Regions from separate parts of the Acidovorax sp. GW821-FHT11A03 genome, predicted to be linked through region 1. Evidence: predicted binding sites of a transcription regulator. Region 1 holds the regulator's gene; each other region holds the start of a gene.

Evidence for each region. Region 1 encodes FNR, which switches genes on or off when oxygen is low (the NO sensors DNR and NnrR bind a similar motif). Its sites were predicted from a motif close to TTGATNNNNATCAA; they were not measured.
Region 2: a site for FNR is predicted at 5,296-5,309, ahead of AC1RVY_RS04105 (oxygen-binding di-iron domain-containing protein). Genes of this name have one in related genera too.
Region 3: a site for FNR is predicted at 2,193-2,206, ahead of AC1RVY_RS26040 (universal stress protein). Genes of this name have one in related genera too.

Annotation. Positions count from the first base shown of each region.
Region 1 is NZ_JBXASG010000003.1:397,573-407,597, reverse strand. It holds gene hemN (oxygen-independent coproporphyrinogen III oxidase) at 1-1,276, opposite strand, end outside; gene fnr (fumarate/nitrate reduction transcriptional regulator Fnr) at 1,463-2,185, shown strand; gene AC1RVY_RS09140 (hypothetical protein) at 2,251-2,544, opposite strand; gene AC1RVY_RS09135 (FixH family protein) at 2,596-2,877, opposite strand; gene ccoG (cytochrome c oxidase accessory protein CcoG) at 2,950-4,395, opposite strand; gene ccoP (cytochrome-c oxidase, cbb3-type subunit III) at 4,484-5,404, opposite strand; gene AC1RVY_RS09120 (cbb3-type cytochrome oxidase subunit 3) at 5,429-5,566, opposite strand; gene ccoO (cytochrome-c oxidase, cbb3-type subunit II) at 5,579-6,211, opposite strand; gene ccoN (cytochrome-c oxidase, cbb3-type subunit I) at 6,229-7,668, opposite strand; gene ccoS (cbb3-type cytochrome oxidase assembly protein CcoS) at 7,733-7,870, opposite strand; gene AC1RVY_RS09100 (heavy metal translocating P-type ATPase) at 7,870-10,025, opposite strand, start outside.
Region 2 is NZ_JBXASG010000002.1:64,095-74,119, reverse strand. It holds gene AC1RVY_RS04125 (cytochrome c biogenesis protein ResB) at 1-1,098, shown strand, start outside; gene ccsB (c-type cytochrome biogenesis protein CcsB) at 1,095-2,441, shown strand; gene msrP (protein-methionine-sulfoxide reductase catalytic subunit MsrP) at 2,592-3,596, shown strand; gene msrQ (protein-methionine-sulfoxide reductase heme-binding subunit MsrQ) at 3,661-4,311, shown strand; gene AC1RVY_RS04105 (oxygen-binding di-iron domain-containing protein) at 4,421-5,239, opposite strand; gene lptM (LPS translocon maturation chaperone LptM) at 5,374-5,583, opposite strand; gene cyaY (iron donor protein CyaY) at 5,596-5,925, shown strand; gene AC1RVY_RS04090 (penicillin-binding protein 1A) at 5,993-8,386, opposite strand; gene AC1RVY_RS04085 (pilus assembly protein PilM) at 8,655-9,734, shown strand; gene AC1RVY_RS04080 (PilN domain-containing protein) at 9,731-10,025, shown strand, end outside.
Region 3 is NZ_JBXASG010000013.1:66,801-76,825, forward strand. It holds gene AC1RVY_RS26025 (PilZ domain-containing protein) at 143-517, opposite strand; gene AC1RVY_RS26030 (hypothetical protein) at 784-1,278, shown strand; gene AC1RVY_RS26035 (2OG-Fe dioxygenase family protein) at 1,388-2,167, shown strand; gene AC1RVY_RS26040 (universal stress protein) at 2,291-2,728, shown strand; gene AC1RVY_RS26045 (tripartite tricarboxylate transporter substrate binding protein) at 2,927-3,910, opposite strand; gene bktB (beta-ketothiolase BktB) at 4,084-5,268, opposite strand; gene AC1RVY_RS26055 (SDR family NAD(P)-dependent oxidoreductase) at 5,362-6,123, opposite strand; gene AC1RVY_RS26060 (MarR family winged helix-turn-helix transcriptional regulator) at 6,152-6,667, opposite strand; gene AC1RVY_RS26065 (EamA family transporter) at 6,745-7,638, shown strand; gene AC1RVY_RS26070 (RluA family pseudouridine synthase) at 7,663-8,376, opposite strand; gene AC1RVY_RS26075 (hybrid sensor histidine kinase/response regulator) at 8,363-10,025, opposite strand, start outside.

The DNA of each region.
Region 1 (10,025 bases):
CACCGTCGGGCCTCACCTTGACCAGCCCCTGCTCGGCCATGGTGTCGAGTTGCGCCAGTTCGGCGGAGAAATAGTGCCGAAAATCGAGGAGCCAGGCCTGCTCCATGGGCTCGAACAGCAGTTCTCCCTGGCACATCAAGGACATGATGACGGCGCGGCGCACGAGGTCGTCCCGCGTCAGGGCCAGGCCACGCACCACGGGCAGACGCCCCTGGTTCAGCAGGTCGTAGTACTCATCCAGGGTCTTGGCGTTCTGGCTGTAGGTGGCGCCGACCCTGCCAATGGCCGACACGCCCAGGCCGATCAGGTCGCAGTCGGGCTGGGTGCTGTAGCCCTGGAAGTTGCGGTGCAGGCGGCCCTGCCGCTTGGCGACGGCCAGCGAGTCCTCCGGCAGCGCGAAGTGGTCCATCCCCACATACACATAGCCGGCGCCCATGAACGCGTCGAGCGAACGGGAGAGCATCGACACCTTGCCGGAGGCTGCGGGCAGTTCGGCGGAGAGGATGCGGCGCTGGGGCTTGAACCGCTCCGGCAGGTGGGCATAGGCATACAGCGCAATGCGATCAGGCCGCAACTGAACCACCTGCGCCAGCGTACGGTCGAACGACTCCGGCGTCTGGCGCGGCAACCCGTAGATCAGGTCCACATTGATCGATTCGAAGCCGAGCGAGCGCGCGGATTCCACCAGCGAAAACACCTGTTCGGCGGGCTGGATGCGGTGCACCGCCTTCTGGACCTCGGGGTCAAAATCCTGCACGCCAAAACTCAGCCGGTTGAATCCAAGCTCCGCGAGCACGGCAAGCCGGTCGGCATTGACGGTACGGGGGTCCACCTCGATTGAGTACTCCCCGCCCGGCGCCAGGGTGAAGCTGCGCTGGAGCATCGCCATGAGTTCCCGCAAGCCATCGTCCGACAGGAAGGTGGGGGTGCCGCCGCCCAGGTGCAGCTGGCTCACCACCTGACCCGTGCCGCAGTGCGCCGTGTGCAGATCGATCTCGCGGCTGAGATAGCGCAGATAGACTTCAGCCCGGTCGTGGTGCTTGGTGATGATCTTGTTGCAGGCGCAGTAGTAGCACAGCGACTCGCAAAAGGGGATGTGCACATACAGGGACAAGGGCAGCGCCTTGGTCAGGGTGCCCATGCGGCGCTGCTCGAGGGCGAGGGCGTAGTCCTCCTGGCCGAAGGCTTCCACAAACCGGTCGGCCGTCGGATAGGAGGTATAGCGGGGGCCTGGTACGTCAAAACGGCGCAGCAGGTCAGGCGAAACAGCGGTCATGGGGCGAATCCTTGCGTACACCTTGACTGTGCCGTAAGCTGCTCCCCATGTCCTTGACATGAATCAAGTGATGGAGTGGCCGGAACAGCGACAATTTGATGCATGTCAGTCGCCTGCCCGCCCTCCAAGAGACTCCCTCTTCGGCCATCGGGCGGTATGCTCGAAACCTAACTCCGCCCTGTGCCTATGAACCCGCTCACCATCAAAGTCGCCTGTTCCAATTGCAACCTGCGCGAGCTGTGCATGCCGGTGGGCCTGAGCGAAGAGCAACTGCACCGCATCGACGAGGTCGTTGCAGTTCGCCGCAAGGTGAAGCGCGGCGGCACGCTGTTTCGCAATGGTGAGTCGTTCACCTCGCTTTATGCCATCCGCACCGGCTTTTTCAAGACCTGCGTGGCCACCGAGGACGGACGCGACCAGGTCACGGGGTTCCAGATGGCGGGCGAGATCATCGGCCTGGACGGCATCGTGAATGATCACCACACCTGCGATGCGGTGGCCCTGGAAGACGCCGAGGTCTGCGTCATGCCGTTTGACCGCATCGAGGAATTGTCCCGCGAGGTCACCGCGCTGCAGCACCACGTGCACAAGATCATGAGCCGGGAGATCGTGCGCGAACACGGCGTGATGCTGCTGCTGGGCAGCATGCGGGCCGAGGAGCGCCTGGCAGCGTTCCTGCTCAATCTGGTGCAGCGCCTGCACGCCCGCGGATTCTCGCAGTCCGAGCTGGTGCTGCGCATGACGCGCGAGGAGATCGGCAGCTACCTGGGCCTCAAGCTCGAGACCGTGAGCCGCACCTTCTCCAAGTTTGTGGAAGAAGGCATTGTCGAAGTCAAGCAGCGCCATGTCCGCATCCTCGAGACCGACGCGCTCAAGCGCATCGTGAACAACCAGTCCGCCTGCCACTGAGCAAGGCGAGCCAGGTCCGCCCGTCCCGGCAACGCCTTGCCACCGGAGCCCGGCCGGTGCGCTGTTCAAGGGCAGGATGATGTCTTTCGGCAATCATCAGGGCGCTCGCCTTCAGGCACGGGGCAGCGGTTGAGTTCAAAGGGCGACATTGCCAGCAGCGTGGTCAACGCGCTGGAGGCCATGGTGATGGCCCAGAACGCAAAGAACGCGAGCGTGTAGACGCCCTGGCGCGACAGGGCCAGCGGCTGCCCGAACCAATGCAGGTCCTGCGGGTCCACCATCGCAAAAACCAGCATCTCCATCGCGCCCGCCATCAGAAAGGCGGGCCATGCAATCCACATCAGGCGTTGCGTCCACATCGGGGTTGTCTCCTGGTAAGGCCGCGCAGACCCGCTGCTCGGCCAGGGGTTTCAGCGTGGCTGGTCCTGAACCGGTGTCGCCGCGTGGTTGCGGCCCTTCATGGCCGGGGCCAGGCTCTTCTCCGGAGCCTCCAGCGTCTTGTTGATTTCGATGCCCTGGCGGTAGTAGTCCTCGGCGACCACGGGGTCTGGCCGCGAAATCGCCAGCCACAGCGTGACAAAACCCGCCACGATGACGATGGCAGGGCCGGCGATGATCAGCCAGACGTGGCCGAATTTCCACCAGGGCGCAGCGGTGGCGGGGGCGGAGCCGATGGCTGGATTGGATGGCATGGGTGCTTGCTCCTCAAAAATCTTCTCGGTCATACAAAGTCCCCGGTGCCGTGCACCGGGGTGCACGTCGCCTCATCGGGGCACCAGGAATACGGACTTCTCGGTCACATGGGCCGCAGCGCCCACCGCCTGCACATCGAACTGCACGGCATGGGAGCCCGGGGGCGCGGAGCCATACGGTATCTGCAGGCGCACGGCCACCCACCGGGACTCCGCGGGGCCAATGTCCACCTCGGCTTCAGAGGCCACCTCCAGCCCGTCCAGGCCGCGGGCGCCGATGCGGTAGCGCTGGGGGCCTTCGGTGGCGTTCATGATCTGCAGGCGGTAGATATTCTCCAGCTTGCCGCCCGCCACGATGCGCGACAGGGCCGCGCGGTCGCGCACCACATCCACCTTGAGCGGCGTGCGGGTGACCAAGCTGGCCATCATGCCCACGCACAGTGCCACCAGCACGGCGGTGTAGATCAGCACGCGAGGCCGCAGGACGCGCCGCAGGATCTGCGACTGGCTCCAGCGCTGCGCCACGCCGTTCTGCGTGGAAAAGCGGATCAGCCCCCGGGGGTAGTGCATCTTGTCCATCACCGTGTTGCACGCATCCACGCACAGTCCGCAGCCAATGCACTCGTACTGCAGGCCCTTGCGGATATCGATGCCCACGGGACACACCTGCACGCACAAGGTGCAGTCAATGCAGTCGCCCAGGCCCTTGGCCTTGTGGTCGATCGTCTTGTTGCGCGGGCCGCGCGGCTCGCCGCGTTCCACGTCATAGCTCACGATCAGGGTGTCCCGGTCGAACATCGCGCTCTGAAAGCGCGCGTAGGGGCACATGTACTTGCACACCTGCTCGCGCATGTAGCCCGCATTGCCATACGTGGCAAAGCCGTAGAACAGCACCCAGAATATCTGCCAGTTGCCCTGCAGCGCCAGCAGTTCCGCGCCGAGCTCGCGGATGGGAACGAAATAGCCCACGAACGTGAACCCCGTCCACAGCGCCACGGTGATCCATACCACCTGTTTGAGAAACTTCTTGCGGATCTTCTCGAAGGTCCAGGGCCCGTTGTCCAGCCGCAGCCGGGCACTGCGATCGCCTTCGATCTTGTGCTCGATCCACATGAACATTTCGGTGTAGACCGTCTGGGGACAGGCGAAACCGCACCACAGCCGCCCCGCCACGGCCGTGAACAGGAAAAGCGACAGCGCCGAGATGATGAGCAGGCCCGTGAGATAGATGAAGTCCTGCGGATAGAGCACCAGCCCGAAAATATAGAACCGCCGTGCCCCCAGGTCGAACAGCACCATCTGGCGCTGCCCCCACTCGAACCAGGGAAGGCCGTAAAAGACCAGTTGCGTGAGAAACACCATGCCCCAGCGCCAGCGTGCGAACAGGCCACTGATGGAGCGCGGGTAAATCTTCTTCTGCGCTTCGTACAAGGAGACGATCTCGCCCTCGGACGAGGCATCGGATGCAACCGGTGCAATCGGAATGACCTTGCGGGCTGGCCCGCTGGGTGGCTTCATGGTGGTGTCGACCTATTGGCTTGGTGTGTCTTCAGCAATGGGGCAAAAAACCGGGGGCAGCGCCAGGGGGCGCACCACCCGGCCCGGATCAGCGCACCGCGGCAGCCTGCTTGCCGTTGGACAGGCCCCATACGTACGCAGACAGCACGCCGATCTGCGCTTCCGTCAACTTGTCGGCCTGGGCCGGCATCTGGTTGACCTTGCCGTTGTTGACCATGGCGGTAATGGCCGCCTCGCCCCAGCCATGCAGCCAGACGTCGTCGGTCAGATTGGGGGCACCCAGCGCCTGGTTGCCCTTGCCGTCCATGCCATGGCAGGCCGCGCATGCCGTGAACTTGGACTTGCCCAGCGAAGCACGCAGCGAATCGTGCGGGCTGCCCGACAGGCTCAGCACATAGTGCGACAGGTTGCGCACGTCTTCGGGCGTGCCCACTGCGGCCGCCATGGGAGGCATGTTGCCCACACGGCCCTTCTCGATCGTTTCACGGATCTTCTCGGGCGCCCCGCCATGGAGCCAGTCACCGTCCGCCAGATTGGGGAAACCCTTGCTGCCGCGCGCGTCGGAACCATGGCACTGAGCGCAGTTGTTCATGAACAGGCGCTCGCCAATGGCCTGGGCCTGCGGGTCCCTGGCCACGTCTTCCGGCTTCATCGAGGCGAAACGGGCATACAGCGGCTCCAGTTCAGCCTTGGCCTTGGCCATCTCGGCTTCGTATTCGCCCTTCTGCGTCCAGTTCAGCTTGCCGGTGAAACTGCCAAGGCCTGGGTAGGCGGCCAGGTAGCCGAAGCCGAAGACGATGGTGATGACGAACAGCCAGACCCACCAACGCGGCAGGGGGTTGTTCATTTCGACCAGGTCCTCGTCCCAGACGTGGCCCGTGGTGTTGTCGGCCGTGGCCATCACCTTCTTGCGGCCTGCCATCCATAGCAGGATGCCGCAGGCGATGATGCCGACCAGGGTCAGCGTGGTCACAAAGACCGACCAGAAATTGCTGGTGAAGTCACTCATGGGGTGTTCTCGTTCTGGTGGGGGTCAATCTTGTTCAAAGGGCAGCCGAGCGGCCTCGTCAAACCGGGCCTTGTTGCGGCCCCGGTAGGCCCAGACCCAGATGCCGACGAAGCAGGCCATCGAGGCCAGCGTGGCGACGATGCGCATGGTGGTGATGTCCATTGCGAACCTCCTTTACTTGAGCGCACGGCCCATGACTTGCAGGTAGGCGACCAGCGCCTCCATCTCGGTCTTGCCCTTGACGTCGGCCGCGGATGCCGCGATCTGCTCGTCCGTGTAGGGCACGCCGACGGTGCGCAGCGCCTTCATGCGCGGCGCAACGCTCGCGGGGTCCACCGCGTTCTTTTCCAGCCAGGGATAGGCGGGCATGTTCGACTCAGGCACCACGTCGCGCGGGTTGTTCAGGTGGATGCGGTGCCACTCATCGCTGTACTTGCCGCCCACGCGGTGCAGGTCGGGTCCGGTGCGCTTGCTGCCCCACTGGAAGGGATGGTCGTACACGAACTCGCCCGCTACCGAGTAGTGGCCGTAGCGCAGCGTCTCGGCGCGGAAGGGGCGGATCATCTGCGAATGGCAGTTGTAGCAGCCCTCGCGGATATAGATGTCGCGGCCCACCAGTTGCATGGCGTTGTAGGGCTCCACACCCTTGACCGCCTCGGTCGTGGACTTCTGGAAGAACAGCGGCACGATCTCCACCAGGCCGCCAATGGCGATCACGAGCAGGATCAGCACGATCATCAGGAAGTTGTTGGTCTCGACTTTCTCGTGGGAGAAGCCGGTCGAAGAAGATGGATTGTTGTTGGACATGGGTTATCTCCTTCGGCTCAGGCGTGCGCCGCATTCACGGCGGGAATGGCAACCTTGACCGAACGGCCCGAGATCGCTGTCACCCACACGTTCCAGGCCATGACCACCATGCCCCCCAGATACAGCAGGCCGCCAGCCACACGGATCACATAGAAGGGGTACGTGGCCTTCACGCTCTCGACGAAGGTGTAGGTGAGCGTGCCATCGGGATTGATGGCGCGCCACATCAGGCCCTGCATCACGCCGGCGATCCACATGGCGGCGATGTACAGGACGATGCCGATGGTGGCCATCCAGAAGTGCAGCTCGATCGCCTTGATGGAGTGCATCTTCTCGCGGCCGAACAGGCGGGGAACCAGGTAGTACAGCGACCCCATCGAGATCAGACCCACCCAGCCCAGGGCGCCGGAGTGCACGTGGCCCACGGTCCAGTCGGTGTAGTGGCTCAGGGCATTGACGGTCTTGATGGACATCATCGGGCCCTCGAACGTGGACATGCCGTAGAACGACAGCGACACGATCAGGAAACGCAGGATCGGGTCGTCGCGCAGCTTGTGCCAGGCGCCGGACAGCGTCATCACGCCGTTGATCATGCCGCCCCAGCTGGGGGCCAGCAGGATCAGCGAGAACACCATGCCCACCGATTGCGTCCAGTCGGGCAGCGCGGTGTAGTGCAGGTGGTGGGGACCGGCCCACATGTAGGTGAAGATCAGCGCCCAGAAGTGGACGATGGACAGGCGGTAGCTGTACACCGGACGGCCTGCCTGCTTGGGGATGAAGTAGTACATCATCCCGAGGAAGCCCGCCGTGAGGAAGAAGCCCACGGCATTGTGGCCATACCACCACTGCACCATCGCATCCTGCACGCCCGCATAGGCCGAGTAGCTCTTCATGAAGCCGGCGGGAATCGCTGCGCTGTTGACCACATGCAGCAATGCCACCGCCAGGATGAACGCACCGAAGAACCAGTTGGCCACATAGATGTGCTTGACCTTGCGCACACCGATGGTGCCGAAGAACACGATGGCGTAGGACACCCAGACCAGCGTGATCAGGATGTCGATGGGCCATTCAAGCTCGGCGTACTCCTTGCCGGAGGTGTAGCCCAGCGGCAGGCTGATGGCGGCGGCCACGATGACCAGCTGCCAGCCCCAGAACGTGAACGCCGCCAGCGGCCCGGCGAACAACCGGACCTGGCTGGTGCGCTGCACCACGTAGTAGCTTGTGGCAAACAGCGCGCAGCCGCCAAACGCAAAAATCACCGCGTTGGTGTGCAGGGGGCGCAAGCGCCCGTAGCTGAGCCAGGGTATGCCAAAGTTGAGTTCAGGCCAGGCCAGCTGGGCGGCGATGATGACGCCCACCAGCATGCCAACCACCCCCCATACCACGGCCATGATAGAAAACTGCCGCACCACCGTGTCGTTGTAGTGCGCAGCATTTGTTTTTGGAGAATCCATCGGGCACCTCTTTGTATTGCATTAAGAGTTTGTTGCAGCCAGCTTTTCAGGGCATTGACACAAGTCAATCGTCTCGGAGAATCCGTTCACCTTCTTGCTCGACGCTCTCGAACTGGCCGTGATGAACCGCCCACCACAGTCCTGCAAGAACCATCAAGACCAGCACCACGGACAGCGGAATCAGCAGGTACAGAATGTCCATCAGGCGGCCTTCAGCGTTGTCTTGGTGATTTCAATGGCCGGAGCACCCTCTGGCGGCAGCGGCGCCGCGCCCGAGGAAGACAACGGCGGAAGATCTCGTGCGAGGCGCGCGGCATTGAGGACCACCAGCAGCGAACTCAGCGCCATTCCCAGCCCGGCAAGCCAGGCGGGCATGAAACCCGCCACGGCCAATGGAACACACAGGGCGTTGTAGCCCGCGGCCCACCACAGGTTCTGGCGCACCACACGCAGGGTGCGCCGCGCCAGCAGCACCGTTTGCGGCACCAGCGCCAGGCTGTCGCCCAGCACGACAAAATCGGCCTGCGCCTGCGCCAGCGGCACGGCGCGGCCAAACGCGAAGGACACATGGGCGCCTGCCAGCACCGGGCCATCGTTCATGCCATCGCCCACCATGGCCACGTGGTGGCCGCCGGCCTGCAGCGCCTGCAACGCGGCCAGCTTGCCCTGGGGCGTGCACTCCCCCGCCGCCTGCGCTATGCCCGCCTGCGCAGCCACGCGCCGCACCGACACGGCCCGGTCACCGGACAGCAGCTGCACCGCCATGCCGGCATCCGCCAACGTCGTCACCACGGCCGGGGCCTCGGCGCGCAGAGCCTCCACCAGGTCGAAGCGCGCCAGTTCCAGCACCCGCCCGTCGGGGCGCTGTTCCGACAGCACCACCTGCAGTGCGGCGCCGTCCTGCGGCGCCACGCCCGCATGGCGAGCGGAGCCCAGCCGGAACGTGCGGGCAGGCTCCGCGCCCAGGCCATCCCGCGCCACGGCCACCAGGCCGAGCCCGGCTTCCTCCTGCAGGCCGCTCACGATCCAGCGCCCGTCGTCCTGCGCGCCAGCAGCGGCCACCACGGCGCGCGATGCGGGATGCATCGATTGGCGCGCCAAGGCGGACGCCAGCGCCAGCGCGCCCCGCGCCGTCCATCCTTCGGTGGCATGCACGGCTTGCAATGCCATGCCGTCCCGCGTGAGTGTGCCGGTCTTGTCAAACACCACGGTATCCACACGGGCCAAGGCCTCCAGGCCCTGCAGGTTGCGCACCAGCACGCCATGGCGCGCCAGCGTGCCCGCCGCCGTGAGCATGGCGACCGGTGTGGCCAGGGACAGTGCGCAGGGGCAGGTCACGATGAGGACCGCCACCGCCACCATCAGCGCATGGCCAGGATCGGAGGGCCACCAATACGCGGCCGCCAGGGCCGCGGCCGCGAGCACCGCCACCAGGAACGGCCGCGCGATGCGGTCGGCCAGCTGTGCCAGCCGGGGTTTCTGCAGCGACGCGCTTTCCATCAAGGCCACGATCTGCGCGAAGCGCGTCTGCCCGCCCGTGCCCTCCACCTGCACCTCCACCGGCGCCTGCAGGTTGTAGCTGCCGGCCGTGACCACGCTGCCCACAGGCCGCGCCACCGGGGTGGACTCTCCCGTCAGAAGGGATTCGTCGGCCTGGGTGCTGCCCCGGGTGATGCGCCCATCGGCCGGAAAGGCCTCCCCCGGCAGCACGCGGATCGTGTCCCCCACGGCCAGGCGGCGTGTGGCCACGCGCACGAAACTGCCATCCGCCGAGCGCCGCTCCACGCTGTCGGGCAGGCGGTTCATCACGGCTTCCAGCGCGCCGGCAGTGCGGTCGCGCAGGCGCAGTTCGAGCCAGCGCCCCGTGAGCAGGAAAAAGACGAACATGGTCAGCGAGTCGTAGTACACCTCTTTCCCGAAGATGCCCGTGGGGTCGAAGGTCCCGGCCGTGCTCACCGCGAAAGTGATGGCCATGCCCAGCGCCACGGGCAGGTCCATGCTCACGCGGCGCAACCGGATATCGCGCAGCGCGCTGGAGAAGAAGGGTCCGCACGCAAAGACCACCATCGGCAAGGTAATGACCCAGGAAGCCCAGCGCAGCAGCTGCTCCATCTCCTGCGTGAGGTCGCCCGGCTGTGCCACATAGGCCGGCCACGCGTACATCATGACCTGCATCATGCAAAAACCCGCCACCAGCCAGCGCCACAGCGCGCGGCGGCTCTCGCGCAGGCGCTGCTCGCGTGCAAAGGCGTCCATGGCGGGCATGGCGCGGTAGCCTGCCTTGTGCACTGCTTGCATCCACTGCGAGGGGCGCACCTGCGCCGGGTGCCAGACCACGCGCGCGCGCCGCGTGGCGG
Region 2 (10,025 bases), on a different contig from region 1:
AATTCCACCCAGCTGACCAACAACGGCGGCGGCACTGGCAGCGAGACGCTGACGCTGGAATTCACGGCGCTGCGCACCATCAATGTCGAGAACTTCGGCGGGGCAGGCCCGGGCGGCACCGGTGTCGATGTGCGCAAGGTGGACCTGCGCGAGTCGGTGGAGTCCCGCTTGGGCGCGGCCAACAAGACCGTGACCAAGAAGGAGCTGCGCAACGTGGGCCCCAGCGTGAGCTACAAGCTGCGGGACGCGGCGGGCCAGGCCCGCGAGTTCCACAACTACATGCTGCCCGTGGACACGGGGGACGGCGTGCCGGTGTTCCTGCTGGGGGTGCGCGAGAGCCCGGCGGAACCGTTCCGATACCTTCGCGTGCCGGCCGATGACAAGGGTGGCATGGACGGCTTCATGCGCCTGAAGGCCACGCTGGCCGACCCGGTGGCGCGCGAACAGGCGGTGCGCCGCTATGTGGCGCAGGCCATCGATGCCTCGCGCACGGATCTGGCCGAGCAGCTGCAGCAGTCCGCATCGCGGGCGCTGGCGTTGTTCGCCGGACGCGGCATGGTGGACGGCAAGCCCACCGGTGGCCTGCAGGCGGTGTCGGACTTCATGGAGGCGAATGTGCCGGAGGCCGAGCGCGCGCGCGCCGGCGAAGTGCTGGTGCGCATTCTCAATGGCACGCTGTTTGAGGTGGCCCAGCTGTCGCGCCAGAACGCGGGCCTGCCGCGCCTGCCGCAGGATGAGCAGACACGGGGCTTCATGACCCAGGCCGTGCTGTCGCTCAGCGACGCGCAGATCTACCCCGCGCCACTGGCGTTCGAGCTCAAGGACTTCACCCAGGTGCAGGCCAGCGTGTTCCAGGTGGCCCGAGCCCCTGGCAAGAACATTGTCTATCTGGGTTGCGCCTTGCTGATCCTCGGTGTTTTTGCCATGCTGTACGTGCGCGAGCGCCGCGTCTGGGTCTGGGTGGCGCCGCAGGGCGGCGGCAGCCACGCCACCATGGCGCTGTCCACGAACCGCAAGACCATGGACGGGGACCAGGAGTTTGTACAGCTCGCACAGAAACTGATCGGGGCCGGCAAGGCCCCGGAAGGCACCGCATGAACACCGCCACCGGCAACACGAACACCGCGATCACCCTGAATGAGGGGTTCTTCGCCCGCCGCAACTGGTTCGACTGGCTGTTCGCGGCCATCGTGGCGGTGGGCGGCCTCTATGCGCTGCAGCGCTACGGCAGCTACATGGATGTGTACGAAAAAGGCATCCTGCTGGGTGCCATTCCCTGCACCATCTGGCTGGGCTGGTTCTGGCGGCCGCTGCGCGTGCTGATGCTGGTGGTGACGGCGGTGGCGCTTTTTGCCATCGGCCTGTACCAGCAGGACGGCGCGGGCAGCCTGGCGCGCGCGGACACGGTGTTCGGCCTCAAGTACTTCCTGTCGAGCCAGTCCGCCATCCTCTGGATGAGCATGCTGTTCTTCATCAGCACCGCGTTCTACTGGATCGGCATGTTCTCGCGCGGCGAAGGCAGGACCATGGGCATGCTCGGCTCGCGCATCGCCTGGGTGGCCGTGGCCATGGCGCTCATCGGCACGCTGGTGCGCTGGTACGAGAGCTACCTCATCGGCCCGGACATCGGCCACATCCCGGTGAGCAACCTGTATGAAGTGTTCGTGCTGTTCTGCTGGATGACGGCGGCGTTCTACCTGTACTACGAGCAGCAGTACGACACCCGCGCGCTGGGCGGCTTCGTGATGCTGGTGGTGAGCGCGGCGGTCGGCTTTCTGCTCTGGTACACCGTGGTGCGCGAGGCGCATGAGATCCAGCCCCTGGTGCCCGCGCTCAAGAGCTGGTGGATGAAGCTGCACGTGCCCGCCAACTTCATCGGATACGGCACGTTCGCGCTGGCTGCCATGGTGGCGTTCGCCTACCTCATCAAGCAGCAGGCCACCGAAACCCGCTGGTACAAGCTGGCCCCCCTGTGGCTGCTGGGCGTGGTGCTGTGCTTCGAGCCCATCGTGTTCCGCCAGGGCGCCACCGAGAACGGCGGCAGCTACTGGATGGTGTACTTCGGCATCTCGGCATTCATCGTGGCGGGCATCCTCTTCGGCCGCAAGCGCATCGCGGCGCGCCTGCCGTCGTTCGAGATCCTGGACGACGTGATGTACAAGTCCATCGCCGTGGGCTTTGCGTTCTTCACCATCGCCACCGTGCTGGGGGCGCTGTGGGCGGCCGAGGCCTGGGGCGGCTACTGGAGCTGGGACCCGAAAGAGACTTGGGCGCTGATCGTCTGGCTCAATTACGCGGCCTGGCTGCACATGCGCCTCATGAAGGGCCTGCGGGGTACCGTCTCGGCCTGGTGGGCGCTGGTCGGCCTGGCGGTGACCACGTTCGCATTCCTGGGCGTGAACATGTTCCTGAGCGGGCTGCACAGCTACGGCACGCTGTAGGCCCGCGGTTGCCCGCACGCGCCTCCCAGGCAAGAGAGGCGCCTGCAACTATTGTGTCTTCGGTGTAACCTGAACGGCCCAGGGAACGAACTAGCAGTTGTTCCGCTCTATCGCAGAGTCCGTTTCAACCGAGAACCACCGGAGACACCCATGCTGATTCCATCCCGCGAACCGGGTTTCAACCACCCGCATTCCTCCGAGATCACGCCCCGCTCGGTGTACGAGGAGCGGCGCAGGATGCTCCGGCTGATGGCCGGCGGGGCGGCGGGCGCGGCACTGGCCGCCTGGGCCGGGCGCGAGGCGCTGGCACAGCAGGGAACTGTCGCGCGTCCTGGCAAGCTGGCGGCGCTGGCCAGTGCGAAGTCCACCGTGCCGGGCGCCATCTCGATGGAAAAGCTCACCGACTACAAGGACGCGAGCACCTACAACAACTTCTATGAGTTCGGCACCGACAAGGCCGACCCCGCCCGCAACGCTCACACCCTGAAGACCACGCCATGGACCGTGGAAGTCGAAGGGCTGGTGAAGAAGCCTGGCAAGTACGGCATGGAAGACCTGCTCAAGCTCAGTGCTCAGGAAGAGCGCATCTACCGGCTGCGCTGCGTGGAGGGCTGGTCGATGGTGATTCCATGGGTGGGCTATTCGCTGTCCGAACTGATCAAGCGGGTGGAGCCGCAAGGCAGCGCCAAGTATGTGGAGTTCGTGACGCTGGCCGACAAGGCCACCATGCCGTTTGTCGGCTCGCGCGTGCTTGACTGGCCCTATGTGGAGGGCTTGCGCCTGGACGAGGCCATGCACCCGCTGACGCTGCTGGCGTTCGGCATGTACGGCGAAGTGCTGCCCAATCAGAATGGCGCGCCGGTGCGCCTGGTGGTGCCCTGGAAATATGGATTCAAGAGTGCCAAGAGCATCGTCAAGATCCGTTTTGTCGAGAAGGAGCCAGGCACGGCGTGGAACAAGGCGGCCAAGCAGGAGTACGGCTTCTACTCCAACGTGAACCCCGAGGTGGACCACCCCCGATGGAGCCAGGCCACCGAACGGCGCATTGGCGAAGACGGCCTCTTTGCCAAGAAGCGCAAGACGCTGATGTTCAACGGCTACGAATCCCAGGTGGGGCAGCTGTACGCGGGCATGGACCTCAAGAAGTTCTACTGACCGCCGCGTCCGCCCGGCTCCGCCGTCACGTCCGGTGGCGAAAGCCCGGCCTGGCCCTTCCCCCATGCGAAAACTGCTGCTCCATCCTGCCGCCAAGCCCGTGGTGTTCGTGCTGTGCCTGCTTCCGCTGGCCTGGCTGGTGTATGCCGCGGCCGCCAACGAACTGGGGGCCAACCCTGCCGAAGCCCTGATCCGCGCCACGGGCGACTGGACGCTGCGCGCGTTGTGCCTGGTGCTGGCGGTGACACCGCTGCGCGTGCTGGCCTCCACGCCCCAGCTCGCGCGTTTTCGGCGCATGCTGGGGCTGTTCGTGTTCTTCTATGGGTTGCTGCACCTGCTGAGCTACGCCTGGTTCGACATGGGCTTTGATGTGGCCGACATCGTGCGCGACATCGTCAAGCGGCCCTTCATCCTGGTGGGGTCCCTGGCGCTGCTGGTGCTCACGCTGCTCGCCGCCACGTCGTTCAACCGCGCCATCAAGGCGCTGGGTGCAAGGCGCTGGCAGGCCCTGCACCGCAGCGTATACGCGGTGGCGGGGCTGGCCATCCTGCATTTTTTCTGGATGCGCGCGGGCAAGAACGATTTTGGCGAGGTGGCGGTCTACGCGGTGGTGCTCGCGGCCCTGCTCGGCTGGCGGCTGTGGCACCGGCTGCGCAAGCGGCAGGCGGCGCAGGGGGCGGCGGCTCCCCGCCGGACGGCCGCTGGGGCCCGGTAACGCAATGCGGATGGGATGCTAGGTCGATTGCTATAAAATATATAGCTATCTACCTTACCAGTAAAGCGCCAGGCCCTGTTTTTATTGAAGATCGAGCAAACGGCCCGTGCTACCGCCCCAGCCCGGGCCGCAGCTGCCGGGTCACCGGATCGATGTAGCTGGTGGGCAATTGGTAGGCCCGATCGTCGAACAGGTCGATGCCGCACATCAGGTTCTCGATCCAGTCCATGAAGTCGCTGATGGCCTGCTTGCCGATGATCGGCGCGCCGTGCTGCGGAACGAGCATGGAAATATCGAGCTGCCGCGCCATGCGCACCCACAGCCGCAGGATCTTGTTGGAGACCATGTAGCGGCGGTGAAACCCTTCCATGCGCGGGATGTGCGCCTTGAGGTCGGTCACCGGCACGCGTGCCTCGGCACCGGACATCATGGACACCCCCAGATCGCCCGTGAACAGGATGCGGCTGACCGGGTCGTAGAAATGGAAATTGCCTTCGGAATGCATGAAATGCGCAGGCAGCAGCACCAGTTCATGGCGGCCCAGCGGCAGGTGGCCGCCGCTGTCGGGCACCCCGATGACCCGGTTCTCCGTCTTGCCGACCTTGGTGAAGTGCGGGGCGAAACGCTCCCACACGCGCGAGATCACCAAGTCTGCCTTGGTGCTGGTCATCCACCGGTCCAGCGAGGCAATGATGTCCGGGTCCGCGTGCGAGGCGATCAGGTACGACAGCTTGTGTGGCGGGAAATGCTTGGTCATTCCCATGAACAGCTCGTTGAAAGCGAGGTTGCCGCCGGGATCGATGATGGCGCCCGTGTCGTCGTCCACGATCAGGAACTGGTTGGCCTGCACGGCCTGGCCGTCTTCCTCGATGAGGTCGGTGAACATCAGACAAGCGTGATTCTTGTCGCGGTAGAGTTCCAGGGCCATGGCCATCCTGCAGTGCGATAAAGCACGGACTGTACGATTGACCCTTCGAGGTGTCCTTGATGGAAATCAAGCACCTCGGCATTGGTAGTGGCAGCCAGGTGGGCCGCTGGCCCCTGCCGGCGATTCGCCGCGGCTTAACGCGGCTGCGACGCGGCAGCCGCCGGTGCCTGGGCGGGCGTGGTCGTGCCGACGCTGGGTGTCAGGGTCTGCGGAAGGGTTGCGCGCTGTGCAGCCGCGGGGCTGCTGGGAAGATACAGGGGGCCTCGCTGGCCGCAGCCCGCAAGGGCCGCCGTACTGGCGGCAAGGACAAGCGTCCTGACTAGAATTTGGGAAGCTATCAACATGCGCAAATTGTAATGACCGACCTTGAATTCCTGGACCACGCCGAAAAACTGCTTCTGGCCGTCGAGCGCAGTTGTGATCGTATCAACGACGCGACCGAGGCCGATGTGGACGCCCAGCGCTCGGGGGGCATGGTGACGCTGACCTTCCCCAACCGCAGCCAGATCGTGATCAATCTCCAAAAGCCGCTGCACGAGGTCTGGATGGCGGCGCGCTCCGGTGGCTACCACTACCGTTTCGATGGCCAGGCATGGCAAGACACCAAGGGCGCGGGAGAGTTCTTTGACTGCCTGAGCCGGGACGCAGCCCGGCAAGCGGGCCTGCCGCTGCAGTTCTCGGCCTAGGGAAACCGCCTCAGCCTGGCTCAAGCTTGCTGCCCCCCAGGCTGGGCCTCTGATAGTCCCGGCCGTGTCAGTTGCGGAACAGGTCCAGGATGCGGTTTCGCTCCTCCGCCGGGGGCGGTGCGTGCGGGGCCACCGCCGGTGACGCAGAGCGGTCATCAATGCCCACACTGGAGATGCCGCTGTGGCGGGCGTACTCCTCGTAGAACCACTCCCCGCCGACGTTGACGACGCCAGCCGGCACCGTGGGTTCCATGACAGGCACACCCTTGAGCGCGCGTTCCATGAAATTGATCCATACCGGCAGGCTGAGCCCGCCCCCGGTTTCGCGGCTTCCGAGGTTGCGGGGCGTGTCGTAACCAATCCAGGTCACGGCGGCGATGGTGGGCTGGTAGCCGGCGAACCATGCGTCGACCGAATCATTGGTGGTGCCGGTCTTTCCGTAAAGGTCCGGGCGTTTGAGCGTGGATTGCGCGCGCGCGGCGGTGCCGGACCGTGTCACCTCCTGAAGGAGGCTGTTCATGATGAAGGCGTTGCGGGCGTCGATGGCGCGGGGCTGCTCGCTGGTCACCGGTGGCGTTGTTTCCGAGATCACGCGGCCCTTGTGGTCCGTGACCTTGGCGATGAGCCAGGGGTTCACACGGTATCCGCCATTGGCGAACACGGAATAGGCGGTCGCCATCTGCAGCGGCGTGACCGAACCCGCGCCCAGGGCCATCGTGAGGTAGGCCGGGTGCTTTTCCGCATCGAAGCCAAAACGCGACACCCATTCCTGGGCCGTCTTGGGGCCCACGGCCTGCAGGATCCGGATCGAGATCATGTTCTTGGACTTGGCCAGGCCGGTGCGCATGCTCATGGGCCCGTCGTACTTTCCGTCGTAGTTCTTGGGCTCCCACGGCTGGCCGCCCGTGACGCCGGCGTCAAAGAACAGCGGGGCGTCATTGATGACCGTAGCGGGCGTGAACCCCTTTTCCAGCGCCGCGGAATAAATGAAGGGCTTGAAGCTAGACCCCGGCTGGCGCCACGCCTGGGCCGCGTGATTGAACTTGTTCTTGTCAAAGTCAAACCCACCCACCAGGGCCCGGATGGCTCCGCTGCGCGGGTCCAGGGCCACGAACGCGCCCTCGACTTCAGGCAGTTGTGTGATCTCCCAGGCGTTCTTGGGGGTCTTCACGACCCGGATCACCGCACCTCGGCGAATCTTGATGTTCGGCGGTGCCTTGTCGCTGAGGCCCGACTGCGCGGGCTTCAGGCCATCGCCGGTGATCTCGAGGTTGTCGCCGTTGGCCCGGGCCGCAATGATCTTGCGGGGAGAGGCTTCCAGAACGACGGCGGAGAGGACATCCCCGTTGTCCGGGTGATTGGCCAATGCGTCGTCAATGGCATCCTCGACCTCCTGGGCTGCAGTGGGCAAGGCCACGAACTTCTCCGGCCCCCGGTACTGCTGTCGCCGCTCGTAGTCCATGATGCCCCGGCGCAGCGACCCATAGGCAGCTTCCTGCTCTGCCGCGTTGAGGGTCGTGTAGACATTCAATCCCCGTGTGTAGGCCTCGTTGCCATACTGAGTGAAGATCAGCTGGCGCGCCATCTCGGCGACGTACTCCGCATGGATCCGGGTGTTGTCCGGTCCTGACCGGATTTTGAGTTCTTCCTTCTTGGCGTCCGTGGCCTGCTGGGCCGTGATGAATCCGTTCTCTTCCATGCGCTCGATGATGTACAGCTGCCTGGAGCGCGCCCGTTTCGGATTGCTGATCGGGTTGTACGCGGAGGGCGCCTTGGGCAGGCCGGCCAGCATGGCAGCCTCCGCCACCGACACGGCTTTCAATGGCTTGCCAAAATACGCCTCCGAGGCCGCCGCAAATCCATAAGCGCGATTGCCGAGATAAATCTGATTCATGTAAATTTCAAGAATCTGATCCTTGCTCAGTAAATGCTCGAGCTTGAATGTCAGTAAGATTTCGTAAATTTTGCGTGTAAATGTTTTCTCTGAAGAGAGGTAAACATTGCGTGCAACCTGCATGGTGATAGTGGATGCCCCCTGGCTTTTCACGCGGCCCAGATTGGCGAGACCAGCGCGAACCACGCCCTTGTAATCAACGCCGCCGTGTTGAAAGAAGCGGGCATCCTCAATGGCCAATACTGCGTCCTTCATGACCTTGGGGATTTCTCCAATGGGGGTGAGATTGCGGCGCTCTTCCCCAAACTCGCCGAGCAAAGCACCTTCCGCTGAATAGACGCGCAGGGGCAGCTTGGGCCGGTAGTCGGCGAGGTCGGAAATGTCCGGCAGGTTCGGGTAGGCGACGGCCAGGGCCACGGCGATGGTCAGCGCCAGCCCGAAAGCGGCTGCAGTTGCCAAGCCTGCGATCCAGAGGATTGCACGCAGGAACCAACGAAGCCAAGTGGGACGGTGGGGAGCGGGGGAGGAGTCCGGCTTGTCGGTGGACTTCGATGGAGAGGGCGGCATATCGCTCCGGAGGGGTAAGACCCCCCATTATAAAAATGTCTGCTCCTGAGCACGGAAAATCGCAGCGCCGTGAGATCAGCAGGTCGCCAAAAGGCGCGCCACCCTCCCCAAACGGTCTTGCAAAGCGCGAAAAATTCGTCTGCTTTTGGCAACGCTCCGCAAGTGTTACGCGGGGAAAAATCTTTGCTGGAGAACTATCTTACTGATAGCATTCATGTGAAGTGTTAAGTTTTGTTGCCTCATTTTGGCAAGTTACAGGGGACCAATCTTGAGCTCAATGGGGTCTTTGTTCAGTCGCCAGTCTGCGCCGCTGCTGGGAATCGACATCAGTTCTTCCAGCGTCAAACTGGTCGAGCTGGGGCGTGATAAGGCGGGCAGTCTGGTGCTGGAGCGCTGTGCGATCGAGCCGCTGGAGCGCGGGTGGATCACGGATGGCAACATCGAGAAGTTCGATGAGGTAGCTGATGCCCTGCGCCGACTGGTCAAGAAAAGCGGCACGCGCACGAAGAACGTCGCCTTGGCGCTGCCGCCGTCGGCTGTCATCACCAAGAAGATCACTCTGCCAGGCGGGATGACAGAACAGGAACTCGAAGTTCAGGTCGAGTCCGAGGCCAATCAGTACATTCCCTTCTCACTCGACGAAGTGAGTCTGGACTTCTGCGTCATCGGGCCCAGCAAGAACGCTCCTGGCGATGTGGACGTCCTCATTGCAGCGTCGCGCCGCGAGAAGGTACAGGACCGGCAAGGTTTGGCGGAGGCAGCCGGGCTCAAGCCGGTAGTGGTGGACATTGAATCCCATGCGTCCCGTCTGGCTGCTGGCCGCCTGATTGAGGCGTTGCCGAAGAAGGGGGTGGATGCCATGGTCGCACTTTTTGAAGTGGGAGCCCTGACCACGAGCATGCAGGTCATTCGCAACGAGGAAGTTCTTTACGACCGCGACCAAGCATTTGGTGGCGCGCAGCTTACCCAACTGATTGTTCGCCAGTACGGGTTCTCCGTCGAAGAGGCCGAAAGCAAGAAGCGAAATGGTGACCTTCCTGAAGATTATCAATCTGCCGTCCTTCGGCCTTTTGTAGACAGCATGGCGCAAGAAATTGGCCGGGCATTACAGTTCTTCTTCACGAGTACACCCCACAACCGCGTTGATCACATCATGTTGGCCGGAGGATCTGCTCCATTGCCAGGCCTGACAGAAGCAGTGACCCAGCAAACCGGATTCGCATGCAGCGCCGTCAATCCATTTGACGGCATGGAAATTGGAAGTTCCGTTCGTTTGAAAAAAATGGTGCGTGAAGCACCGTCGTATCTGACCTCATGCGGTCTGGCCATGCGGAGGTTCCTGCAGTGATATTGATCAACTTACTTCCTCACCGGGAAGCTGCGCGCAAACGTCGAAAAGAGGCCTTTCAGGCCACGATGTTTGCATCATTTCTCATCGGTTTGGCTATTGCAGGTTCGATTTACTGGTGGTTTCAGACGATGATCACAGCTCAGCAGGAGCGAAATACATTCTTGCAGAGCGAAATTAAAGTTCTTGAAGGGCAGATCAAGGAGATCGCGACTATTGAAGATGAGATTGCTGCTCTGCGAGCCAGGCAAAAAGCTGTGGAAGATCTCCAATCTGACCGCAATCTGCCCG
Region 3 (10,025 bases), on a different contig from region 1:
TGAGTGTCAATGAATGGATGCCGTGATGGATGCCGTCGCCATGCCGAGCCCGGGCAGGCACGGCGCGGTCAAGGGCGGGGCCTGCCTGTGCCTGCGCCTGCCGCAAGCCCGGCCGGCTTCGGCGCCGGGGGCCGTCGCTTGTTCAGGAAAGGGAGGAGGCCGCGGTCAGCTCGCCCAGATCGCGTTCGAGCAGTGCGGGGTCGCCCAGCTGCAGCTCGATCAGGCGGCGCAGGTGGGTCACGCTGTCCAGGTCGATCCCGCGGCACAGCAGACCGGTGTGCAGCCCCTCCACGTGCGCGACCTCGGTGGACATGGCGATGTGGTTGCCGGTTTCGGCCAAGGGAATGGTCAGCTGGCACAGCATGCCGGTCTGCAGGTTCGCCTGCGCGGGTGCCACCAGCAGCGCGCCCTTGAGCGAAAGGTCCTGCACGTGGACGCTGAAGGCGTCGGTGGACGTGGTCAGCAAGGCCGGCGCGTCAAAGCCGACGCGGACAAAGTGGCGGCGTTCGTGGGGCATCGCTGTCTCCTGGACCGAAGCGGGTGGTGGCACATGCTACTCCAAGCCCGGCGGCTGCACGCATTTGCCGGGCACGCCGGGCCGCCGGATGAACCTGCTTCAGGCGGCGTGGGGCGGCGGCGGGCAGCCCGGTTCTGTCGCCATTTGCTTACATCTTTTGCGCGGATTCGGGTTTAGGGTAGGGCGGGCTTTGTTACAAATCAGGGTCCGCGCACCGCAGCCGCACATCGTGTGCTGTTCCGGGCGGTACAAGCAAGGAGTTCCCGATGAAAACCACAACCATGACCACGATGTCCACGATCCGTCTCCTCCTGTCTGGCGCGGCGGCCGCGCTGCTGCTCGCCGCGGCGGGCGGCGCGCATGCGCAGACCTACATCAATGCCACGGTGGGCGGCGAGCTGGCCCCCGGCGTGTACGGCCGCATCAACATCGGCAATGCGCCACCGCCGCCGCTGCTGTATGCCGAGCCGGTCATCATCCACCGCCCCGCGGTCGTGGTGCCGCGCTCGCCGATCTACCTCTACGTGCCGCCCGGCCATGCCAAGAACTGGGGCAAGCACTGTGCGCGCTACAACGCGTGCAGCCAGCCGGTGTACTTCGTGCAGGAGCCGCCACCACGCCGTGGCCCTCCGCACCGGGGCCCTGGCCGCGATGACCGCCGGTGGGATGACGACCATCGCCACGGCGGCAAGCAGGACCGCGACCATGACCGGGGCCGCGGCAACAATGGCAAGGGCCATGGACATGGCCACCGCGACTGACTGACTGACGGACCGCGCGGCGCACCTTCCTGCAAGGCCGCGCCGCGCTGCACCGCGTTTGCGCCATCGCAGACGCGGTGCCGGCACCAGCGGTTAAGCTCGGGCCTCTATGGCCCAAGTCACTTTTTCTCCCCCCTTCACCGCCCCCCAGGATGTCGCCAGCCAGCTGCGGCAGAACGGCTTTGCCGTCCTGTCGCCGGCGGACGTGGCCCGCTGGACGGGCTGCGCCCTGCCGGAATTGCTGGGCCTGAACGGCGACTGGGCGGGGCTGCCCCCCGATGATTTCCTCAAGGACGGCGGGCGCTACCGCCGCCGCCGCCATGCCTGCTTTGTGGTGCAGGACGGGCAGGTGCGGCAGGTGCCGCACCGCGCGCACTGGCAGCCTGTGGAGTACAACGCGCTGCATGGCGGCATGGAGCGCTGGTTTGCCCCCATGGAGCCCGCCACCGTCGCCCGGCCGGTGTGGCAGCAGCTGCTGGCAGCGCTGGCCGGGGTGTCCGATGCCGTGTTTGCGCGCTCCGAGGCGCCTGCATCCTGGTTCGTCGAGGCCCACCAGTTCCGCATCGACACCACCGACGGCATTGGCCGGCCCACCCCCGAGGGCGCCCACCGCGACGGCGTCGACCTGGTGGCCGTGTTCCTCGTGGGGCGCGAGGGCATCAAGGGCGGCGAGACGCGGGTGTTCGAGGCGGCGGGCCCCAGCGGCCAGCGCTTCACGCTGACCGAGCCGTGGTCCCTGCTGCTGCTGGACGACGCGCGCATGATCCATGAATCCACACCCATCCAGCCCCTGGCCGAGGGGGGGTATCGCGACACCCTCGTGGTCACCTGCCGCCGGGGTGGTTTCCAGGGGGCGGATGTGGTCGGGCAGGCCCCTGCGGGCCGCTGAACGCCGGCAAGGGAGTGCGTCCGATTTGATGCGAATCAAGATGCGCGGTATGGTGGGCGTTCAAACTGATGTCCATGGCCGGGCCACAAGCCAGGTCCCACACTCAACTCAAGGAGAAGCACCATGTTCAAGCACATTCTGGTTCCAGTCGACGGTTCCAACACCTCGATGCTCGCGGTCTCCAAGGCCGCGGCCCTGGCCAAGACCTTTGGCAGCGCCGTGACGGCGGTCTACGTGGTCGATCCCTATCCCTTCACGGGCGTGGGGGCTGATTTCGCCTACGGCCAGGCCCAGTACATCAACGCGGCCACCGCCGAGGCCAACAGCGCCCTGGATGCCACCAAGAAGGCCATGGCCGAGGCTGGCGTGCCGGTGACCACCGTGGTGGGCGAAGGCCACGCAGTGCATGAAGGCATCCTGCGCGCGCTGGAAAGCACGGGCGCCGATCTCATCGTGATGGGCTCGCACGGCCGCCGCGGGCTTGAAAAGCTGGTGCTGGGCAGCGTCACGCAGCGCGTGCTGGGCGTGGTGCACATCCCGGTGCTGGTCGTGAGGGACTGAGCGCCATCCCCCATGAGGAACGGCTCCGAAAGGAGCCGTTCTTCATTTCAGTTCTCGATGGCGCCGCGCACCAGCGCATCCCACATTCCACAGCTCGTGGAACAGGCACGCCCTTCGCCAGTGCACCCGTGGATCTGGCTTTGCCAGGCCACCGGCTGCGTCCCCCTTCAGGGGGAAGGCGCGAAGCGCCTCAGGGGGTCACTCAATCTTCGCGCCCGAGGCTTCGACGATGCCCTTCCACTTGGCGTAGTCGGTCTTGAGCAGGGTGCCGAACTGCGCGGCGGACATGGCTTCCGGCTCCGCGCCCTGGGCATGGATGGCGGCCTTCATGTCGGCCGTGGCCAGGAGCTTGTTGATCTCGGCGTTGATGGCACTCACCACGGCGGCCGGCGTGCCGGCGGGGGCGAACACGCCGTACCAGGTGCTCACGTCGAAGTCCTTGAAGCCCGACTCGGCCACGGTGGGCACCTCGGGCAGGGACGAGCTGCGCTTGGCCGAGGTCACGGCCAGGGGGCGCAGCTTGCCGGACTTGATCTGGCCCATGGCCGAGGGCAGGGACGAGACCAGCAGGTCCACATTGCCCGCCAGCGCATCCATCAGCGCGGGATTGGATCCCTTGTAGGGAATGTGGCTCAGCTTCACGCCCGCGGCCTTCTCGAACAGGTCGCCCGCCAGGTGGATGGACGTGCCGTTGCCGGGCGAGCCATAGGTGATGGTCCCGGGCGCGGCCTTGGCGGCGGCCACCACGTCGGCCAGGGTCTTGTACTTGGAGTTGACGCTGGTGGCGATGACCACGGGCGTGTAGGCGACGTGGGCCACGGCGGTCAGGTCCTTGGTGGGGTCCCAGGGCAGGTTCTTGTAGAGCCAGGGGCCGATCACGAGGTTGTCCTTCTGGCCCATCACGAGGTCATAGCCCGTGGGGGCCGCCTTGACGGCCTCGCCGATGCCGATGGTGCCGCCGGCGCCCGCCTTGTTGTCGGCCACCACGGTCCACTTGGCGCTCTCGGTGAGCTTGGTGGCCACCAGGCGCGAGAGGATGTCGGTGCCGCCGCCGGGCGGGAAGGGCACGATCAGGCGGATGGGCTTGGTGGGGTAGGCCGCAGCCGGTGCGGGGGCCTGGGCGTGCGCGGTGGTGCCCACGGCGAAGGCGAGGGCGGTGAAGGAAAGCAGGGTGCGAATCATGGTGAGAGATGTCTCCGTCGGTTCAATATGGACAGGCGGCCGCGCAGGCGCGCTCCGCTCTGCTGGTCTTGGTGCCAGCACCCACGGATGATCGCCGATCCTGCGCGGGGCTGGCCTTGCCGATACAGGGTGGCAACATCGCCACTGGCGATGGCAAGGCCGGGCGGCACGGGTCAGATGCGCTCGAAGATCGCGGCGATGCCCTGGCCGCCGCCGATGCACATGGTCACCAGCGCGTAGCGGCCCTGCACGCGCTGCAATTCGTGCAGCGCCTTCACGGTGATCAGCGCGCCGGTCGCGCCGATGGGGTGGCCCAGCGAGATGCCCGATCCGTTCGGGTTGACCTTGGCCGGGTCCAGGCCCAGGTCCTTGGTGACGGCGCAGGCCTGCGCGGCAAAGGCCTCGTTGGCTTCGATCACGTCGAGGTCGTTCACCGTGAGGCCTGCCTTTTTCAGCGCCAGTTGCGTGGCGGGCACGGGGCCGATCCCCATGTACTTGGGGTCCACGCCCGCGTGGGCATAGGCCACCAGGCGTGCCAGCGGCTTGGCGCCACGGGCCTTGGCGGCGCCGGCTTCCATCAGCACCACGGCGGCGGCGGCGTCGTTGATGCCCGAGGCGTTGCCGGCCGTCACCGTGCCGTTCTCCTTCTGGAACACGGGCTTGAGCCTGGCCAGGTCCTCCATCGTGGCGCCGGGGCGGAAGTGCTCGTCGGTGGCGTACAACACGTCGCCCTTCTTGCTTTTCAGGGTGACGGGCACGATCTGGTCCTTGAACAGGCCGTTTTGCGTGGCGCGCTCGGCCCTGTTGTGGCTTTCCACGGCCAACTTGTCCTGGTCTTCGCGGCTGATGCCCCACTTGGCGGCGATGTTTTCGGCCGTCACGCCCATGTGGATGTTGTGGAAGGGGTCGTGCAGCGCGCCGATCATCATGTCCACCATCTTGGTGTCGCCCATGCGGGCGCCCCAGCGCATGTTCAGGCTGGCAAAGGGCACGCGGCTCATGTTCTCGGCACCGGCGCCAATGGCCACGTCGGTGTCGCCCAGCAAAATGGACTGGCTGGCGTTGACGATGGCCTGCAGGCCCGAGCCGCACAGGCGGTTCACGTTGTAGGCGGGCGTGCCCTCGCCGCAGCCGCCGTGGATGGCGGCCACGCGCGAGAGGTACATGTCCTTGGGCTCGGTGTTGACCACGTGGCCGAACACCACGTGGCCCACGTCCTTGCCTTCCACGTTGGCACGCGCGAGCGATTCGCGCACCACGAGCGCGCCCAGCTCGGTGGGGGGCACGTCCTTGAGGCTGCCGCCAAAGGTGCCGATGGCGGTGCGCACTGCGGAAACGACGACGACTTCACGGGTCATGGGGAGGTCCTTTCAGATGAGTTTCAGATCAAATTGGCCGCTGGCGCTTGTCCATAAAGCGCTGGCAGCTATAAAAACAGGAGTTTTGGGGCTCTAGGCGTCCCGGACATCGGCCACCGGGTTGGTGCCGAAGTCTGCGCGTTCCAGCCAAGCGAGCACGCGGGTGGCGGCGTCGGCAGGCGATGTGAGCTGGCCACCCGTCTTGAGGTTGGCGAAATTTTGCTGGTCCGGGAACGCCTCGGGGGCGGCGCCGCGCAGCTGCACCTGCATGTCGGTGTCGATCACGCCGGGGGCCAGCGAGCATACCTTGGCGCCCTGGGGCTTGATGGCTTCGTCCAGCGCCACGCAGCGCGTGAAATGGTCCATGCCCGCCTTGGCGGCGCAGTACGCGGCCTGCGAGGCCATGGCCCGGCGGCCCAGGCCCGAGGAGATGTTGAGCACCTTGCGCGGCACCGTCCAGGCATCCGTCGCGCCCAGGAAGGCGGCGGTGAGCTGCATGGGCGCCTCCAGGCCCACGCGCAGGGCATGGGCCAGGTCGGCGGCATCGCTGCCCGAGAGGGGGGCGATGCGCGGGATCACGCCCGCGTTGTTGATGAGCGTGGCGCTCGCGAACACCTGCGGGCCCTGCGCCGCGAGCCAGCTTTGCAGCCTGTGCGCCGCCTGCTCGCCCTGCGAGAGGTCTTGCTGCCATTGTTCGAGGGTGACGCCCGCTGCCTTGGCTTCGGTGGCCAGGTCCGCATTGGCGCTGCGCGCGATGCAGATGAGGGTGTTGCCGCTGCGCAGGAGTTGCTGGGCCATGGCCAGCCCCATGCCGCGCGATGCGCCGGTGAGGAGGTAGAGGTGGGTATGAGGCATCCCCCCATCGTACTGCGGGACGCCCGGCTCAGCTGTCTCCGGCAGGCTCCAGCGCCGCGAGCAGCAGCGACAGCCGCGCGTCCAGCGCCGCAAGGTCGGCGGCCTTGAGCGGCGCCAGGATGCGGTGCTCGTTGGCGACGTGGGCCTCGACAGCGCGGTCGATCAGCGCCAGCCCCTCGGCGGTGAGCTGCACCAGCGAGCTGCGCGCATCGTCGGGGTTGGGCAGGCGCGTGATCCAGCCCTGGGCCTCGAGCTTGCCCATGCGGTGCGTCATGGTGCCCGAGGTGACCATGAGGGTGGAGAACAGCGTGGTCGGCGCCAGGCAGTAGGGCGCGCCGCTGCGGCGCAGCGTGGCCAGCACGTCGAACTCCCAGAAGCTCAGTCCGAACCCGGCAAAGGTCTCGTCGAGCCTGCGCTGCAGCAGCGCGGCGCAGCGCTTGATGCGCCCGATGGGGCCCATGGGGCTCACATCCAGGTCGGGGCGCTCGCGGCTCCACTGGGCCAGGATGGCGTCTACGGCGTCGGGCTGGCGTGGGGTGGCCATGGGCTTTGTGATCGATTTATCTTGATTTCAAGATTGTATGGTAGAGTATTTTTATCTTGATTTGAAGATAAATTGCCATGCAAAGCACCCGCACCTCTCCCTGGCTGGATGCGCTCGCCACGGCCGTGGGCCCGGTCATCTGGGGCTCCACCTACATCGTCACCACCGAGCTGCTGCCGCCCGACCGGCCTTTCACCGCCGCGCTGCTGCGCACCTTGCCCGCGGGCCTGCTGCTAGTGCTGTGGTGCCGCCGCTGGCCGGCGTGGGGCGACTGGGTGGGCTGGCGGCGGCTGATGGTGCTGGCGGCGCTCAACATCGGCGTTTTCCAGGCGCTGCTGTTCGTGGCCGCCTACCGGCTGCCGGGCGGCGTGGCCGCCGTGGTGGGCGCGGTGGGCCCGCTGGTGGTGATGGGCCTGGCCTGGGCACTGGATCACCGCCGCCCGCCCGCCCTGGCCCTGGGCGCAGGCGCGGCCGGCGTGCTCGGCATGGCCGCACTGCTGCTGTCGCCCGGTGCGCGGTGGGACATGGTGGGCGTCGGCGCGGCATTGGTCGGCACCGTGTGCATGGCGGCAGGCACCTTCTGGTCGCGGCGCTGGCGGTCCGACCTGCCGGTGCTGGCGTTCACGGGGTGGCAACTGCTGGCCGGCGGCATCATGCTCGCGCCCGTGGCCTGGCTGGTGGACCCGCCGCTGCCCGCGCTCACCGCCTCCCAGGTGGGCGGGTATCTTTACCTGAGCATCGCGGGCGCGTTGCTGGCCTATGCGCTGTGGTTTCGCGGCATAGCGCGACTGCCGTCGGTGGCGGTGTCGTCGCTCGGGCTGCTCAGCCCCGTCACGGCCGTGCTGCTGGGCTGGGTGCTGCTGGGCCAGGCCATGACGGGCGTGTCGCTGGCCGGCATGCTGGTGGTGCTGGCCAGCATCCTGGCGGTGCAATGGGCGATGTCGCGGCCCGTGGCGCCGGCGCGGCTGTAGCGGCGGGCGGCTCCGGCCGCGGGGTCAAAAATCCGCCGCCCATTCGAGGGCAAGGTGCGCTCCGGTCGCCGGGTGTGCAAAGGCCAGGTGGCTGGCATGCAGCAGCAGGCGCGGCGCGAGGCCCTGGGTGGCCGCGTCGGCATACAGTGCGTCTCCCAGGATGGCGTGGCCCACGGCCGCCAGGTGCACACGCAGCTGGTGGGTGCGGCCGGTGACGGGCGCAAGCTCGACCCGCGTCGTGCGGGCGGCCAGGTCGCAGCTCAGCGCGCGCCAGCGGGTCAGGCTGGGCTTGCCCTGCGTGGCGTCGATCACCCGCAGCGGGCGCCGGGCCCAGTCGGCGGCGATGGGCAGGTCGATCTCCTGCCATGCCGCGGGGTCGGCAGTGCCTTGGTCCATGCATCCCCGCACCACCGCCTGGTACCGCTTGTGCACCGTGCGCTCGGCAAAGGCACGGCTCAGGCGGCGCTGGGCCTCCAGGTGGCGCGCCATCAGCACGAGGCCCGAGGTGGCCTGGTCCAGCCGGTGAACGATCAGCGCCCCTGGCCAGTGCTGCTGGGCGCGGGTGCTCAAGGCATCCTGCTTGTCCGGGCCGCGCCCGGGCACGCACAGCAGGCCCGACGGCTTGCAGAGCACGAGCAGGTCCGCGTCCTCGTACAGCGCCCGTGGGGCGGGGCAGGCGGCGGCTCCAGGCGCGCACGCCTGGGCCGCGGGCGCGGAGGGGCCTTCACCGGGCGGCATCGTCGCCGCCCACCAGGCGCTGCACGGTGGCGCAAAGCTCTTCCACGTCGTTGGGCTTGTGGATCAGCGCCTGCGCTCCCTCGGCCAGCGCGGCCTGTTCGATCTCGGCCGTGACGTAGCCCGAGGCCAGGGCCACCGGCAGGTCGGGCCGGATGAGGCGGGCCTCCCGCACCAGGTCCACGCCGCAAAAGCCCGGCATGTTGTAGTCGGTCACGAGCAGGTCGTAGCAATCGGGCGCCGCGTTCAGCGCTGCCTTGGCCTCGTGCGGGTCGGTGAAGCCGCTGACTTCGTAGCCGCGGCGGCGCAGCAGGCGCTGCACCAGGAACACCAGGGCCTCGTCATCGTCCACGTACATCACATGGGGCTTTCTCGGGGGCGGCTCGCACCCTGGGGGCTCTGGTGTGTCCGGCGCGGCGGCGGGGGCGGGGGCCGTCGCTGCCGGCATCGGCACCGGGGGCTCGGCGGCGGCGCTTGCGGCGGCCACCGGGAAATACAGCGTGAACCGGCTGCCCTGGCCCGGCGCGCTGTGCACGTCCACGCCGCCCTCATGGGTGCGCATCACGCCATGCACCACCGCCAGGCCCAGGCCGGTGCCCTGGCCCACCGGCTTGGTGGTGAAGAACGGCTCGAAGATGCGTTCCAGCGTCGCCGCATCCATGCCCGGGCCGCTGTCGCGCACCGACAGGGCCACGTAGTCCACGGGGGCCAGGCCCAGCCGTTCGCTCAGGCGCTGGTCGGGCTGCACGGTGGCCGCCTCCACATGGATGCTGCCGCGCTCCGTGCCAATGGCGTGGACCGCGTTCGTGCACAGGTTGAGCAGCGCCTGCTCCACCTGCGTGGCATCCGCCAGAACAGGCGGCAGGCCCGCCTGCAGCTGCATGTGCAGCTCGATGGCGGGTGGAAGGGTCACGCGCAGCAGGCGCTCGGTGTCGTGCACGACCTCGGCCAGCGACACAGCCGAGCGCTGTGGCGGTTCGTTGCGGCTGAAGGTGAGGATCTGGCGCACCAGGTCGCGCGCGCGGCGGCCGGCCTTGTCGATTTCCCCCAGGCTCACCAGCACGGGAGAGCCCGGCGCGCAGTCGGCCTGGGCCAGCGCCACGTTGCCCAGAATGGCCCCCAGGATGTTGTTGAAATCGTGCGCGATGCCGCCGGCCATGGTGCCCACGGCCTGCATCTTCTGCGACTCGCGCAGCTGCGCCTCGAGTTCGTTGCGGTGCGCCTCGGCCTTCTTGCGGCCCGTGAGGTCGCGGGCGAAGACGGTGGTGGTTTCGCCTTCGGCGTGGCGCTCGAACGAGACGCTCACTTCCACGGCCAGCTCCTTGCCGCTGGCGGTGAGGGCGGTCATCTCGCCCAGCATGGCCTGCGTGGTGAGCTGCGCAAACGCCAGGGCCTGGGCGGCATCGGGCAGGAAGCGGTCGAGGGTGCTGCCCAGCGCATCGCTCGCGCTGCACTGGAACAGCGCGGCCGCTGTGGGGTTGAAGACCGTGATGCGCCGGTGCTGGTCCACGCAGATGATGGCGTCCAGCGCCGAGTTGATGACGGCTTCGAGCCGCCTTTCGCTCGCGTGCAGCTGCTCGTTGCGCTGCTGCAATGTGGCCGCGCTGTGCTGCAGCGCCTGGCGTTCCGCGAGCAGCGGGCCCTGGTCGATC